DNA from 2 places in the Bradyrhizobium sp. AUGA SZCCT0160 genome. Region 2 is predicted to be linked to the other one. Evidence: predicted binding sites of a transcription regulator. Region 2 holds the regulator's gene; the other holds the start of a gene.
What was found. Region 2 encodes LexA, which represses DNA repair genes until DNA is damaged. Its sites were predicted from a motif close to TGTTCNNNNTGTGTTCNG; they were not measured.

Region 1 (3,171 bases), on a different contig from region 2:
CCGTGGCTGGGATGTGCGCGGCCCGCTGCCGGCGGACACGCTGTTCTTCCTGGCCGGCCGCGGCGACTACGACATGGTTGTTGCCATGTACCACGATCAGGGTCACGGCCCCATCAAGGTGCTTGGACTGGAAGCGGGCGTTAACATCACGGTCGGCTTGCCCGTGATCCGGACCTCGGTCGATCACGGCACGGCTTTCGACATTGCGGGCAAGGGTATCGCGGATGAGCGCAGCCTGATCGAGGCGCTGCGGCAGGCGGCCGATCTGGCGCCGGACGCGGATCTCCGCGATCGTGTGTGACTAAGTATGGGTGATTAAGCCGGCGTTCCCGATCGCGCAGGCAAATTGCGGCGGCCTCCATTGACGTTGTCGAGCGGGAACACATATCCCGCACCATCGATCCACGTTACCGCTCAGGAGTAAGTATGGACGCGCCGTCGAATATCGATCCCGTCACAGCGCAATCCGGCGGTGACGTCGTGCACTGGCTGACCAACGGCACGCGCGATCAGCGCTTCATCGACAATATTTTTGCCGAAATGTGCATCCGGCTTCAGCAAGCGGACATTCCCGTCAAGCGGGCGTCGCTTCATATCTTGATCCACCATCCGCAATGGCTTGGCGCCCGGATCATGTGGGAAGACGGGATGCGCGAGGCCGAGATTGCGCGGGTTGATTACGATGTCCAGGAGCGTTCCGAATATATCGGCAGTCCCGCCAACGAAATCCATGACGGTGTCACCGAGGTGCGCGAGAATCTCGAGCGTGATCCAGCGCTCGGCCGCAAGCACGCCGTCTATGACGAGATGCGGGCGAAAGGCTTGAGCGACTATGTGGCGTGGCCGCTGTACCATACGCTCGGCAAGCGGCACATCGTGACCTTTGCTACCGACCGGCCAGGCGGTTTCGACGCCACGCATATCGCCGCCCTGCAGAGATTGCTGCCGGTGCTGGCGCTGGTCAGTGAGATCCGGGTCAAGAACCGGCTGGCGCGTACGCTGCTGGAAACCTATGTCGGATCGCATGCCGGCGAACTCATTCTGGCCGGTGCCACCAGGCGAGGAACCGGAACCACGGTGCGCGCCGCCATCATGATCTGCGACTTACGTGATTTCACCCGGATCTCCGACAACTGGCCGCGCGATGACGTCATTGATCTCCTGAACGGCTATTTCGACGCGATGTCGGAGCCGATCGCGCGTCATGGCGGCGAAATACTGAAATTCATCGGCGACGGTCTGCTCGCCATTTTTCCGCTCAGCGAACCTCAGGCCTGTGCAAACCTGCTGCGTGCCGTGACTGAGGCCCGTCAGGCCATGACGGCGCTGAACGAAAAGAACAGCGAAACCGGCCGTGCGCCGCTGAACTACGGCATCGGCGTTCACGTCGGCGACGTCATGTACGGCAATATCGGGTCGCGCAGCCGGCTCGACTTCACGGTTATCGGTCCGGCGGTCAACATGGCGTCGCGCCTCGAAGCCCTCACCAAGCAATTGGGGAAAACGGTGCTGCTGTCCCGCGCGTTCGCAGACTTCGTCGAGAGCGATTTCGATCTCGAACGCGTCGGCGAACATCCGGTGCGCGGCTTCAACGACCCAATCGAGCTGTTCGCGTATCACGGCTGAATGCCGACCTACGCCCGTGCGTCTCCGATCGCTTGACATAGGGCGTCCTCGTTCTCATTATGTTCACTCTGCGTGAACCTCGTCAAAACGTCATGGGCGAACGGTCGGATGGCAACGACAGCCACCATCCTCCATGCGGACCTGGATGCGTTCTATGCCTCGGTAGAGCAGCTGCTTGATCCTTCGCTGCGCGGCAAACCCATTGCCGTCGGTGGCGGGGTTGTGCTTGCCGCGTCTTACGAGGCCAAGGCCTTCGGGGTCCGCGGCGGCATGCCGGGACGGCAAGCGTGCGAACTCTGTCCGCAGCTCATTTTTGTCGGCGGACATTTCGGGGAATACCAACGGCTGGGCGATGCCGCCATCAAGGTGATCGGCGATTTCACGCCGCTCGTCGAACGGATCTCCATCGACGAGGCCTTTGCCGACGTCGCGGGCTGCACCCATCTGTTCGGTCAGCCTGCCGAAATCGCGATGGCCATCCGCCAACGCGTGCGCGCCGAGCTTGGCCTTCCGATCTCGGTCGGTGTCGCGCGCACCAAGCATCTGGCGAAAATTGCTTCGCAAGTGGCCAAACCCGACGGGCTCGTCGTTGTCGATCCCGACACGGAGCTCGGATTTCTTCACCACCTGCCGGTTGAGCTGATGTGGGGCGTCGGTCCGGCGACGCGGGCACGGCTGGCCGAAATCGGCGTGCTCACGATCGGGCAACTGGCAACGACACCGGGAGGCTCGCTCAAGCGGGTGCTTGGTTCCGCGGCAGGGACGAAGCTTTCGGCGCTGGCGTGGAATCGTGACCCCCGGGAAATCAAGACGCACCGCCGCGCTCGATCCGCAGGAGCGCAATCGGCGCTTGGCAGGAAGCCCGCCGAAGAGCGGGTTGTTCGACCCACGCTGCTTCACCTTGCTGACCGAATCGGCAGCCGGCTCCGCGCCAAGTCCAGGCCTGGGCGGACTGTGACGGTCCGCGTTCGCTTCGTCAATCTGAACTCGGTCACGCGTTCGGTCACGCTCGACGCACCGGTCTCTGCGACTCTGATTCTGGCCGAGGTCGCCGAGGACCTGGTGCGCGCTGTCCTCGCCGATCATCCTCACGAGAAAACCATCTCGCTCCTGGCGATTTCCGTGTCGCATCTTGGAGAGCAGCGGGATGTGGAGCTCGAACTCCCGCTCGGACTTGGCGATGAAGCACGCCGCCCCGGCAGCAAAAGAGGCATGGCGCGTTCGGCGGCCGACCATGCCGTCGATAAAATCCGCGATCGCTTCGGATGGGATGCGATCGGATATGGATCGGTGGCGCCGGGTGTCTCTTCTTCCGTTCCCGACGCGTTTCGCAAACTCGCTGAAAAGGACCTGTGACCGTCACGCGTCCAACGCGCGCCCAAAGCCTACGCAGTGCACGCGCCGTCACAGACTCAACGGGGTGTGTCGCCTGAGAACTAAAACGGGGATTTTGCAAGCGGTTAGCTCGCGACACGATGCCTGCCGCGTCGCGGGGCGCTTCCGGTGGACGATGGACGATGGTTAATAAACCGTCACCGCGTTGTA
Region 2 (3,171 bases):
CCGCGCTGGGAATTTGAGAGGGTGTTGCCGTGGCCCTGATGCCGGTCGTTGATGCACTGACCGCGATCCTTGCGGGCGCCGATCCCCTGGCGGAAGAAATGGCCGCACTCGACACCGCCTGGCATCGCGTCCTCGCGCGCGACCTTGCCGCAAAGCGCACGCAGCCGCCGCGGGCGATGTCGGCGATGGACGGCTATGCGGTGCGATCGGCCGATGCCGCCGACCTCTCCGCGCGGCTGAAGGTGATCGGCGAAGTCGCGGCGGGCCGCCCGTTCGAACGCAAGGTGGGCCCGGGCGAAGCGGTCAGGATTTTTACCGGCGGGGTGATCCCTGATGGCGCCGACGCCGTCATCATCCAGGAAGACACGGCCGCCAGCGGCGACCACATCACGATCACGGAAGTTGCAAGACCGGGACGGCATATCCGCGCCGCCGGCGCCGATTTCCGCGAGGGCGATGTGCTGCTCACCAAAGGAAGCCGCCTCACCGAACGCGATCTGTCGCTCGCTGCCGGCATGAACTATCCGGAACTTGCCGTGATCAGCCGCCCCAAGGTGGCGGTGCTCGCCACCGGCGACGAGCTGGTGATGCCGGGCTCGATCCCGGGCCCCGGCCAGATCGTCTACTCCAACGGCTACGCGCTGCGCGCGCTGGCGCGGGCCGAGGGCGCCGAGACCATCGATTTCGGCATCGCCGCCGACACGGTCGAGGCGACCACCGACGGCATCCGCCGCGCCCGCGCATCGGGCGCCGACATCCTGATCACGATGGGCGGCGCCTCGGTCGGCGACCACGACCTCGTCAAGCGCTCGCTGGAGGCCGAGGGCGTCGCGATGGCGTTCTGGCGCATCGCGATGCGGCCGGGCAAGCCGATGATGCACGGGCGCCTCGGGGCGATGCGGGTGATCGGCCTGCCCGGCAATCCGGTCTCGTCCTATGTCTGCGGTTTCCTGTTTCTGGTGCCGCTGATTCGCGCGCTGTCGGGCCGAAAAACCATCCATCACGCGCGTGAGACCGCCCTGCTCGGCCGCGATCTTCCCGCCAACGACCAGCGCGAAGACTATCTTCGCGCACGGCTTGAGCAGCGCGAAGACGGCGCGTTGATCGCGGTGCCGGTGAGCCACCAGGATTCGTCGCTGCTTGGGAATCTCGCTGCGGCACGGGCGCTTTTGATACGTCCGCCGTTTGCGCCGGCGGTGCCTGAAGGCACGCCATGCGAGTTCCTGCGCCTGCCGGAATGACGCGTCCGGGCGGCCTGTTCGAGTGAACTCGGCGCGCGTTCACCTGAAATTAAGTGGTTGCGGAACATGTATCGAACATATAGTGTCCGTTCATGATTTGTTTCGAGAGCTAGTGTCTACAAATGGGAGTTTTGGACTTCCGAATTTGAGACCGCGGCCTCTGCAAGCTGAACGACCACGAATTACGACGCGCCAACCGGGGGATTGCTCGAGATGCTTACGCGCAAACAGTATGAACTTCTGCGTTTCATCAACGAACGGCTCAAGGAAGCCGGCGTGCCGCCCTCCTTCGACGAAATGAAGGATGCGCTCGACCTCCGCTCCAAATCCGGCATCCACCGCCTCATCACCGCCCTGGAAGAGCGCGGCTTCATCCGCCGCCTGCCCAACCGTGCCCGCGCCATCGAAGTCATCAAGCTGCCCGAGCTTGCGGGCGCCGGTAACGGCAACGGCCGCCGCGGCTTCACCCCGAGCGTCATCGAAGGCACGCTCGGCAAGGTCCGCGCCGCCAGCGCGCCCGCCGAGGACGATGGCAACCGTCCGGTCGCCGTTCCCGTCATGGGCCGGATCGCCGCCGGCACGCCGATCGAGGCGCTGCAGACCCGCAGCCACACCATCAGCGTACCGCCGGACATGCTCGGCTCCGGCGAACATTACGCGCTCGAAGTCCGCGGCGATTCCATGGTGGACGCCGGCATTCTCGACGGCGACATGGCGCTGATCCAGCGCAACGAGACCGCCGACACCGGCGATATCGTGGTGGCGCTGATCGACGAGGAGGAAGCCACCCTGAAACGCTTCCGCCGCCGCGGCGCCTCGATCGCGCTGGAGCCCGCCAACACCTCCTATGAAGTCCGCATCCTGCCTCCGAACCGGGTCCGGATTCAGGGCAAGCTGATCGGGCTGTACCGGAAGTACTGAGCGCGGCCCGCGCCAGATGCAAGCCGCGTTCGGCACCGCAAAAAAGCCCCGGCCATCGACCGGGGCTTTTCGTTGCCTGCAAGTTGGGACAGCCTTAACCGTCGCGGTGCGCTTGCATACGTCCCACAATTGCCCAGAACGCAGCAAAAACTGGCGGCGTGAGCGCGCTGTTTGGTTTGAGGCGCGCTCGAAAGCGTGCGAACGGGGGGACGCGACGTGGTCAGCAATATGATCACCAAGATCACCTGGCAGCGGGCGGGCCTAGTGACCGAGCCGGGCCGCTACATGCTCCGGTTCGGCTGGCTGACAGTGACGGCGGAAGATCTCGCGATCTGGCAGCAATTTCCGGAGGCCGCGTTCACGCTGGTCGCGCTACCCGGGATTGCCGACGACGGACGGGAGCAATTCCATCTCGGCGCCTTCGAACTTCCGCTGCCGCCGATGCCTGAAAATCCGCAGCCGCCGTAGCGCGTTTGTGATCGGTTGCGCCGGCCTTTCCGTCGCACAAATGTCCAGAACAGGAATAGACTTTGCTCAAGTCCACTCTGATAGAGGCCAGCGCCTCGAGGGAGGCACGGGTCTCTATCTCTTACGAGGGAGCGATCCGATGTGTGACTATAGTTTGCACGCGATGGCAACGCGTCCTGCTGAGGTCGGCGAGACATTGATATCGACCACCTTCCGCGGCACCTCGACCCGCGGCTTTGCCAGCGAACGCGACCCTGCAGTCGCGGTCTGCATGCTGCCCGGGACCGAACTGGCCTTCGCGCAAGACGTCAAATACGACAATCGCTGGATCTGGACGCGGACGATCGGTTTTCGCGTCGGCAAGTTCAACACCATTGATCCGCACATCAAGGAACGTCATCACGACGCGATCGAGTTTCCGGACGGGAGCCATGTGCTGGTGACGCAGCTTTGCGAGGGTCAGCGCGTCACCGTGCTGCAATTGCCGGTGGTGCATCCGATTCCCGAGCGCGCGGCAACGAAGGCGGACACTACGACGACG

Region 1: dinB (DNA polymerase IV) is a predicted target of LexA. The motif match lies at 1,676-1,693, and genes of this name have one in related genera.

Annotation. Positions count from the first base shown of each region.
Region 1 is NZ_JAFCMD010000011.1:80,259-83,429, reverse strand. Features, by position in the region: gene pdxA (4-hydroxythreonine-4-phosphate dehydrogenase PdxA) at 1-301, shown strand, start outside; gene JQ558_RS18860 (adenylate/guanylate cyclase domain-containing protein) at 427-1,626, shown strand; gene dinB (DNA polymerase IV) at 1,735-2,982, shown strand.
Region 2 is NZ_JAFCMD010000006.1:3,068-6,238, forward strand. Features, by position in the region: gene JQ558_RS11755 (HAD family phosphatase) at 1-17, shown strand, start outside; gene glp (gephyrin-like molybdotransferase Glp) at 30-1,241, shown strand; gene lexA (transcriptional repressor LexA) at 1,455-2,162, shown strand; gene JQ558_RS11770 (hypothetical protein) at 2,391-2,630, shown strand; gene JQ558_RS11775 (hypothetical protein) at 2,770-3,171, shown strand, end outside.